3 linked regions of the Microbulbifer sp. GL-2 genome follow. The protein of the gene in region 3 interacts with the protein of the main gene of each other region in a pairwise test. Links are inferred from orthologs where the notes say so. Each region holds a gene or a part of one and is shown on either strand. Other genes may lie near its edges. The genes, in order: secB, lysA and GL2_RS00550.

The links.
Region 1: the proteins of GL2_RS00550 (region 3) and secB interact in binary tests that used the Escherichia coli proteins (3 or more experiments, as listed by UniProt). The link is inferred for Microbulbifer sp. GL-2 from one-to-one orthologs.
Region 2: the proteins of GL2_RS00550 (region 3) and lysA interact in binary tests that used the Escherichia coli proteins (3 or more experiments, as listed by UniProt). The link is inferred for Microbulbifer sp. GL-2 from one-to-one orthologs.

Annotation. Positions count from the first base shown.
Region 1 is NZ_AP019807.1:1,758,697-1,761,582, forward strand. Bases 132-2,861 are described here. They hold secB (protein-export chaperone SecB), read left to right. Parts: upstream 132-1,114; coding sequence 1,115-1,609; downstream 1,610-2,861. Other genes in these bases: GL2_RS07700 (rhodanese-like domain-containing protein), read left to right, coding at 239-655; grxC (glutaredoxin 3), read left to right, coding at 696-956; GL2_RS07715 (thioesterase family protein), read left to right, coding at 1,733-2,185; GL2_RS07720 (NAD(P)-dependent oxidoreductase), read left to right, coding at 2,178-2,861. Outside these bases: gpmI (2,3-bisphosphoglycerate-independent phosphoglycerate mutase), read right to left, coding at 1-11; more of GL2_RS07720, read left to right, coding at 2,862-2,886. UniProt on the Escherichia coli protein: One of the proteins required for the normal export of some preproteins out of the cell cytoplasm. It is a molecular chaperone that binds to a subset of precursor proteins, maintaining them in a translocation-competent state.
Region 2 is NZ_AP019807.1:1,330,465-1,333,614, forward strand. The notes cover bases 142-3,135. They hold lysA (diaminopimelate decarboxylase), read left to right. Parts: upstream 142-1,008; coding sequence 1,009-2,262; downstream 2,263-3,135. Other genes in these bases: cyaY (iron donor protein CyaY), read right to left, coding at 304-630; GL2_RS05715 (lipoprotein), read left to right, coding at 737-1,012; dapF (diaminopimelate epimerase), read left to right, coding at 2,382-3,135. In the rest of the region: more of dapF, read left to right, coding at 3,136-3,150. UniProt on the Escherichia coli protein: Specifically catalyzes the decarboxylation of meso-diaminopimelate (meso-DAP) to L-lysine. Is not active against the DD- or LL-isomers of diaminopimelate.
Region 3 is NZ_AP019807.1:119,853-122,990, forward strand. Bases 148-3,129 are described here. They hold GL2_RS00550 (response regulator transcription factor), read left to right. Parts: upstream 148-1,277; coding sequence 1,278-1,982; downstream 1,983-3,129. Other genes in these bases: GL2_RS00540 (flavodoxin), read right to left, coding at 148-426; GL2_RS00545 (Spy/CpxP family protein refolding chaperone), read right to left, coding at 642-1,112; GL2_RS00555 (ATP-binding protein), read left to right, coding at 1,995-3,129. In the rest of the region: more of GL2_RS00540, read right to left, coding at 1-147; more of GL2_RS00555, read left to right, coding at 3,130-3,138. UniProt on the Escherichia coli protein: Response regulator member of the two-component regulatory system CpxA/CpxR which responds to envelope stress response by activating expression of downstream genes including cpxP, degP, dsbA and ppiA.

The sequences.
Region 1 (2,886 bases), 1.6 Mb from region 3 along the record:
GGAGCGGCCATAGCGACGGGCTTCCTGTATTGGGTGGTTTACATTGCGGACGCGGATTTTAACCCGTTCGGCCATCGTTTAACCACGTCGATGAGGATACGCACTGTTCTGCTAAGCCACTGCACGAGTGATGGGAGTACCATATTGCTGGTTAGAAATTCGCCACAATCGTGTATACTCCCGCCAGCTTTGGCGCAGCTGCGCTGTAACGATAACCACTAAGGATTTTGGGGGCGGAGTGGATTTTTTCGTCTTTTTGAGTGAGCAATGGCTGCTGGTCGGCCTGCTCGTAGCTTTGCTCTATGCGCTGGTTTTGAGCGAGCGCTATAAGGCTGGCGTGCCGGTATCCATGCATGAAGTGACCCGGCTGATTAACAGCGATGGGGCCAGGGTGCTCGATATACGCGATCGCAGTGAGTTTACCGCCGGGCATATTGTCGATGCCTTGCATATCCCCCATGGGGAGGTAATCGAACGCATCGCTGAGCTGGAGCCGTTTAAGGACAAGGTATTAATTGTTGCTGACAAAATGGGTCAGCACGCAGGGCCGGTGGGTCGCCAGCTGAAGCAAAAAGGTTTCCAGGTGCGCCGCCTGCAGGGTGGTATGAGCGAGTGGACCAACCAGAACCTGCCTTTGGTCAAGGGTAAAGGCTAGGCCGGCAGGCCGTATTGATGGCGTTAGGCGGAGTTTTGTTATGCAGGATGTAGTCATCTACACCACCCGTTTCTGTCCCTACTGTATTCGCGCCAAGCAGCTGCTCGACAGCAAGGGCGTGAAGTATCGCGAAATCGCAGTGGACAACAAACCACAGTTGCGCGAGCAGATGGCGGCCAAGGCTGGTCGCCGTACAGTACCGCAGATTTGGGTTGGCGAATTTCATGTGGGCGGTTGCGATGAGTTAATGGCGCAGGAGCGCGCCGGCAAGTTGGATAAGCTGCTTAAATCCGCGGGTTGAGAAAGGTTGTCGTCGCGGGCCACACGCGGCAGCAGATTTTTGCTATTTATCCGTTCCGGGCCTTGAAACGGTATTTACAGGCCCCAATCAAAAGGCTCATACAGGGAGTCTTTCTCACGGAAGGCATCAATAAACTTTTATAAAGAACAGGCTGTAACATGGCTGAAGAATTAAACGGCGCGGCGAACGCAGAGGCTCCACAAGTACAATTCGCGATGCAGCGTATCTACCTGAAGGACCTCTCCTTCGAGACCCCCATGGGTGTTGAGGTTTTCAAGAAGCAATGGAAGCCTCAGGTTAATCAGGAACTGAACACCAAAACCGCCAAGGTTGATGAAGACCTGTATGAGGTTGCGCTGACCCTGACTATCACCGTTAAGCTGGAAGAAGACACCGCTTTCCTGGTAGAAGTTAAACAAGCCGGTTTGTTCGGTATCAAAGGCCTGGAAGGTCAGCAGCTGGCTCAGGCTCTGAACACCGCTTGCCCGCAGATCCTGTTCCCGTATGCTCGCGAAGTGATCGACAACGCTGTTGTGAAGGGCTCTTTCCCGGCCCTGATGCTGCCGCCGGTGAACTTCGATGCGCTGTTTGCACAGGCCCTGAACCAGGCGCAACAGCAGACTGAAGGCGCACAGGCCAAAGCGGACGCATAGTCCCGTCTTGCTGGCAAAAAGGCCCCCGAGGGGGCCTTTTTTTATACCTGCGATTTGGAACCCCTGGGCGAATCAGCAGAAATCTGTTTCTATTAGCTCTCAAAATCCAGCCGGGAATTGCCTATGCAGTGGGATTTACCGACCCCCTTTATCCGTAAGGTGACTGTTGGTGCGCAACATGTGGATGGCCTGCGCCACGCCAATAACGCTGAGTATGTGCAGTGGTGTGAAGCCACGGCCTGGGCCCACAGTGCTGAATTGGGACTAGGTGTCAGGAATTACCAGGACCTGGACCGCGGAATGGCCATTCGCCATGGAGAGTATGACTATATACTGGCGGCGAGAGAGGGGGATGAACTGCTATTCGGCACCTGGCTGACAGAAGTAGATGGGCGCCTGAATATGACCCGCCACTTTCAAGTCTTTCGCGCCGCCGATGGGGCATTGGTACTGCGTGCCCAGTGGCGGTTGGTGTGCATCGAGCTGTCCAGTGGCAGGCCGAAACGCATGCCTGTGATCTTCAAGGAAATTTACAGTCCGGCAGTTATTGCCCCGGAGGCTGAGAAAAATGAGTGAAGAGTTTGTAACCCTGACCGAAAACACAGGGGCGCTTAAAGACAAGACCATCTTTATTACCGGTGCCAGTCGCGGTATCGGCCGCGCCATAGCCCTCAAATGCGCAGCGGATGGCGCTAATATTGTCATTGCTGCCAAATCGGCGGAGCCTCATCCCAAGCTGCCTGGCACTATCTTCTCGGTGGCGCAAGAAGTGGAGGGCGCCGGTGGCCAGGCGTTGCCCTTACAGGTAGATGTGCGCGATGAGCAGCGGGTGCAGGAAGCGATGGCACAGGCTGCAGACAAGTTTGGTGGTATTGATGCGGTGATCAACAACGCCGGTGCGATCAACCTGACCAATGTGGAGTCCACCCCGCCCAAACGCTATGACCTGATGCAGAATATCAATAGCCGTGCGGTGTACCTAACGGCTCACCTGGCAATTCCCTACCTGAAAAAATCGGATAACGCTCATATTCTCAGCCTGTGCCCCCCGCTGAACTTACAGCCCAAGTGGCTGGGGCCTTTTGCACCTTACGCTCTGTCCAAGTTCGGTATGACCATCCTGAGCCTGGGGCTGGCGGAGGAATTGCGTGAGACCGGAGTTAGCGTGAATACCCTTTGGCCGCGTACGCTGGTGGCTACCGCGGCAATTGAGTTTGCGGTTGGGAATCGCGAGATGTTTGAGCAGAGCCGCAAGCCGGCGATCATGGCGGATGCCG
Region 2 (3,150 bases), 1.2 Mb from region 3 along the record:
CGCGGGAAACCCCTCCCCCGGGCTTTCTTTTTAAAGCTCTAACCTGCTTTGCCACCCCGCTAAAATCCCAGCCCGCGGTTACTCACGGCTATTCGATATCATTACGAAGCTCAAGTTTGCTGTGTAACTACTATTCGAAAAAAATAATAGCTGGAAATCGGATAATCACTTCAATTCCGCAGTATCGGGGTTCCAACGGGCATTCCAGAGCTATATCGCTGTTATTTTTTGATGTACGAAAAGTTCATCGTGATATTTTCCCGAGGCAAAATTTCAAACAGCCAAGAGGCCCAACCACAATTATTACTGGTCAATCTCTAAACTGACTGCTTCACCCTGCTGCTCACTCAGCACGCGATCAAGCAGAGTGGGCAGGTCCTCCCCGGTAGTCCCACACTTCCAGCCGGGGCTTTGGAAGGCCAGGTGGTAACCGCCAGATTTAGCCGCCACCCACAACTCTCGATTGGCCGACTGGCGCGAGAGGATCACCTGGCTCCCGTTGTCCTCCAAAGTAAGGGTCAAAACCGACCCGCTGCGCTCATAATCAATATCCCAGTCACACTCGTCCAGGGCATCCTCAATCGCCATCAGGCTCTGCTCAATGGCCGCTTCGTATTCCGTTTGGCTCATCTTTTGTTACTTCTGTTACCGTCTACTGTGATGAATTTATTCGGCCGCTATACTATCAGGCTTTTGCGGAACACCGCTTCGAAAGCCCGAGTGCAGGATGTCACCCATGCCGAAAAAATTGCTTTTCCCCTTCCTCGCCCTGTTAGGCGCCTCTGCCCTAACAACTGGCTGTGGCCAGAAGGGCCCGCTATACCTGCCCCAAGCACCGGCTGAACCTGCGCCGAGTATCACCAGCGGCCCACCCACCACAGTGCCCACTAGCAGTACTGCGGTAGAACCCAGCGGGCCTGCCATTGAGCCAGCAGATGAAGCAGTGGTTGAACCTTCAGTAGAAGAGCCCCTGTACGAGGAATTCCCAGAAGAGCAAGAAACTGAAAAATGAGTGAATTCAGTTATCGTGAAGGCAGCCTGTGGGCTGAAGAAGTCTCCCTGGAACAGATCGCCGAACGTTTTGGTACTCCCACCTATGTATACAGCCGCTCTCACTTCGAGCGTCAATACCGGGCCTATGCGGATGCCCTCGGCAACCATCCTGGCCTGATCTGTTATGCGGTAAAGGCCAACAGCAACCTTGGCATACTGTCTCTGCTGGCTCAGCTGGGAGCCGGCTTTGATATTGTCTCGGGCGGCGAGCTGGAACGGGTTTTATTGGCCGGTGGCGATCCCTCTCGGGTAGTATTTTCCGGCGTCGGCAAAACTGCCAATGAAATGCGCCGTGCGCTGGAAGTCGGGGTGCATTGCTTCAATGTCGAATCCGAGGCGGAAATGCAGCGTCTGGAACAGGTTGCCGCCGAGTGCGAAACCATCGCACCTGTCTCCCTGCGGGTAAATCCGGATGTCGACGCTCAAACCCACCCCTATATTTCCACCGGCCTCAAGGAAAACAAGTTCGGCGTCGCAATCGACCGTGCATTAGATGTCTATATGCATGCGGCCAACTCCCCGCACTTGAAAGTGATCGGAGTGGATTGCCATATCGGCTCACAGCTTACCGAAGTAGCCCCCTTTCTCGATGCCCTGGAGCGCCTACTGATGCTGGTGGACGACCTCTCCAGTAAGGGCATACAGTTGGAGCACCTGGACCTGGGAGGTGGCTTGGGTGTGCGCTACCGGGGAGAGGAACCACCACCTGTAGCGGATTACCTGCAGGCGGTGATCGGGCGTATCGGCGAGCGCAATCTCGGCCTGATATTGGAGCCGGGGCGCTCCATTGCGGCCAACGGTGGCTTACTGCTGACCCGTATTGATTACCTCAAGCGCACCGAGGAGCACAATTTCGCCATTGTCGATGCGGCCATGAATGATAACCTGCGTCCAGCCCTTTATCAGGCCTGGCAGGATATAGTGCCAGTGACCCCCGATCACGGTGAAGATGCCATGTGGGACATCGTCGGGCCAGTATGCGAAACCGGCGATTTCCTCGGTAAGAACCGCGCCCTCGCTCTACGGCAGGGACAGCTGCTGGCCATGCTTTCTGCCGGCGCTTACGGATTCACCATGAGCTCCAATTACAATAGCCGCCCTCGCGCAGCAGAAGTTCTGGTCGACGGTGACAACACCTATCTGGTACGAACGCGAGAAACCTTCAGTGACCTGGTAAAGGGAGAAACGCCAGTACCGGAAAAAGTCTGACTCTTTGTGGCGAAATAGATGTCAAAATAACAACTTTGGTGCCGCTACTCGCAGGCAGCCCGTGTGGGCCAGAGAGACGCCAATATCGGTCAGATACAGAGAATCACTAGAGAAATGGAATGCGCATTAAATTCAGCAAGATGCATGGGCTTGGCAACGACTTTGTGATGCTCGACGGCATCAGCCAGAGGGTCAAACTGTCCCCCGATAAGATTCGCCGAATTGCCGATCGCTGCCTGGGCATTGGTTGTGACCAGGTTCTGCTTGTGGAGTCACCTCGCGACCCTGACGCAGATTTCCGCTATCGGATTTTCAACGCCGATGGCAGCGAAGTGGAAAACTGCGGCAATGGCGCCCGGTGCTTTGCACGCTTTGTGCGCGAACGCCGCCTTACCGGCAAGAAACGCCTGAAAGTGGAGACTGCTGGGGGCATGCTGCAACTCAAAGTCATGGATAGCGACCAGGTCAGCGTGGATATGGGCGCCCCAGTGCTGGAACCGGAACTGATTCCCTTTAACGCCGATCGCTGCGCCGAAAGCTATCCCATTGATGTTCGCGATGAGACATTTACTATCGGCGCCTTATCCATGGGCAACCCCCATGCGGTACTGCTGGTAGAGGATGTCCAAGAGGCTCCCGTGAACCAGCTGGGTCCGCTGATCGAAACTCATCCGCGCTTTCCACAAAAGGTCAATGTAGGCTTCCTGCAAATTAACTCCCGCAACGAAGCACAGCTGCGCGTGTTTGAGCGGGGGGTGGGCGAGACCCGTGCCTGTGGCACTGGTGCCTGTGCCGCTATGGTCTATGCGCACCAACGCGGGCTGGTGGATGATCAGGTGGAGGTCCGCCTGCCCGGTGGCAACCTGACAATTCACTGGAGCGGACCGG
Region 3 (3,138 bases):
GCCCATAAACTTGCCCTCGCCCTCAATTTCCGCCTTGGAGGCCTCAAATTCATAGCCTTCAGTGGACCACAAACCGATAATTGTTGCCCCCCGCCCGACAATCACATCGTGCAACATGCCCATGGCATCGAGAAAATAATCACCGTAACCGAATTGATCACCCAGGCCGAACAGCGCAACCGTCCTGCCGCTGAAGTCAATTTCCTGTACATCCTCCCAGAATTCCTCCCAGTCGGACTGGATCTGACCGAAGTCCCAGGTGGGAATACCGAAAATCAGTTGTTCGTAGTTGGCGATATCCAGCTGAGTGACATCGGCAATATCAAACAGATTGACACTATCCTCCCCCAGACGGGCGCGAATGCGCAGGGCTATGGATTCGGTGTTGCCTTCGTCACTGCCATAAAACAAGCCGATTTTGCTCACAGTCATTCCTCTCCGCCCTTACCGGGCCACACTAGATACCTATTTGCGGGGCGGCGTATTCTCCCAGCAATGGATGGATGCAGCAAGCTGACCTGGAGAAGTTGGGGGGAAGGACAGAAAAAAGCCCCCGATGAAGGGGGCAAGGGGTTATGAACCTACCGGGCCTCTGGGGAAGGGTGCACCCGGCGGATCGCACAAGCTGCCAATAGCTGAGGTCAGGACTCTGAAGATCTGCGCTCAAGGCGGTCTTTACGCCACTTCATACGATGTTCTTTACGTTCAGCCTTCAGTTCTTCAAACTTGGCTTTCTGCTCTTCGGTGAGAATCGCCTCAAATTGCTGGCGCATCTGATAGTGATTTTGCATCTGTTGAACCTTCAGTTTGCCCAGTTCAGCGCCAAGTTGATCCACTGTAGCTTGATCAGCACCGGACTCAATGGCAGCGTGGATCCGCTTGCGCAGTTCGTTCGTCTGTTCACGCTGGGCCTTTCTCGCCTCTCGGGTGCCATCTCGGTTGGCTTTTAACTGGGCCTTCTGCCCTTCGGTCAACTGCAACTCACGGGCTATATGCTCAAAACCGCGCTTGTGGTGCCCCTCGCCTCCACCGTAGGCCATTGTTGCAGCAGGGAAGGCCAAAACACCCGCCAAGGCCAAACTACTTACCGCCAGCTTCCAGTTCTTCATCATTTCGTCCTCTCGTTTGTATTCAATGACTTCATAGTAAGTGTGGCCTGTGTAAACAGGGGCAAACCGCAGTAAACAATTGTTAAGAACGGTAAAAAGCCCATGAAGACGAGATAACTAGCGCCAGTGCTTTGCATATAATGGCCCCACAGCTACTGAGAGAACGCCATGAGCCGAATCCTTCTGATCGACGACGACACAGAACTGACCGACCTGCTGAGGGAGTTCCTCACCGGCGAGGGGTTTGAAGTAACTGCGGCCAACGATGGTGGCCGCGGGCTGGAGCTGGCGCAGAGCCAAAATTTTGATGCCCTGGTGCTGGATGTGATGCTGCCGGTACACAATGGTTTTGATGTTCTGCGCAAACTGCGTGAGGAGGCATCCCCCACAAGCCGCTCCCTTCCCGTCATCATGCTCACTGCAAAGGGCGATACCGTGGACCGGATTGTGGGCCTGGAGATGGGGGCCGACGACTACTTGCCCAAACCCTGCAATCCGCGCGAGCTTGCAGCACGCCTGCGAGCGATACTGCGCCGCGGCCGGGTCGAGGCAGAGGAAAGTGACGATAGCCTCAACAGTGGGCAACTGCGCCTTCTGCCAGCTGAGCACCAAGCCTATTGGGCAGATCAGGCCCTATCCCTCACTGGGGCCGAGTTTTCTGTTCTTAAAGTACTGGTACAACAGGCCGGAGATGTTGTGGCTAAAGAGATCCTGACTGAGAGTGCACTGGGGCGCAAATTAATGCCCTATGACCGCTCAATCGACGTACACGTCAGCAATATCCGCAAGAAGCTTGCCGATAAGGGGGCCAGTCGCGACCTGATTATCAATATCCGTGGCGCCGGTTACATGCTCACCCAGGGCAAGCAATAGGTAATATCTGAAATGCGCAGCCTCTTCTGGAAAATGTTTTTTGGCGCATGGATCACCGCCATGGTTATGGTGGTCGCCGCCATTTACATTACCCACTTTGGCGAGTTCGGCGACCCCCGTCAGGAGGAGCGCTGGGAGGGACCTGCACTGTTCCGCGAAGTGATGCGCAATATGCGTATTGCCCGCCGCCACGGCCCCGAGCAGTTCCAGCACTGGCTGGAACGGGCTCCGAAAAAGGTAAAGCGGAGAGTCTACGCAGTGGACCACCTGGGCAATGACCTGCTGGGTCGCCCTGTCCCCGCCGGTATGGAACCACTGATCAACAGCCTGGATTACCGCAATCGCGAAGCGCACATGCTGGTGGACAACAAACCCACGGTGGGCTTCTTCCTCCCACTGCGGACCGGCGACCCGCTGCGTATAGCCCTGGTCGCCGGGGACAGCAAGGAGGGGCTTCTGCTGCGCTTTCTGTGGCGCAACTTCTGGCCCATGCTGTTGCTTTCCATGGTCGCCTCCGGAATCGCCTGTTACTGGCTAGCCAGTTACCTGAGTCGCCCCCTGGAACAGTTGCGGGCTGCCACCAAGCGGGTCGCCGCCGGTGAGCTGGACTATCGCGTAGCCCCGAGTTTACGTACCCGCAATGATGAACTGACCGACCTGTCACTGGATTTTGACTCCATGACCGCCCAGCTACAGGGGTCCATGTCTGAACAGCGCCGCCTGATCAAGGATGTTTCCCATGAGCTGCGTTCGCCACTGGCGCGGCTCCAGGTGGCTCTGGCCATCGCTCGCCAAAAGCAGGTGGCGGGACTCGATACTGAGCTCGACAAGATTGGCAAAGCTGCAGATTACCTGGAAGATATTATTGCCGATGTACTATCCCTGCCGATCAGCAGCCAGGAGCAACGGCCATTAGATGATGTTGTCGAGCTGAATAGCCTGCTCTCAGCACTAATGGATGACCTGCACAGTGAAGCAGAGGAGAAAGACCTGAGCTTCGACGTGAGCACTAATGGCGAAGAATTGCTGATCGCCACACGCGGCAGTTCCCTCACCGCAGCACTGGAGAACATTCTACGCAATGCCATCAAATACAGCCCCTCGGGTGGGCTTGTACGGGTACTGGTCAGGGAAACCGGGAACGCGTGCTGTATCT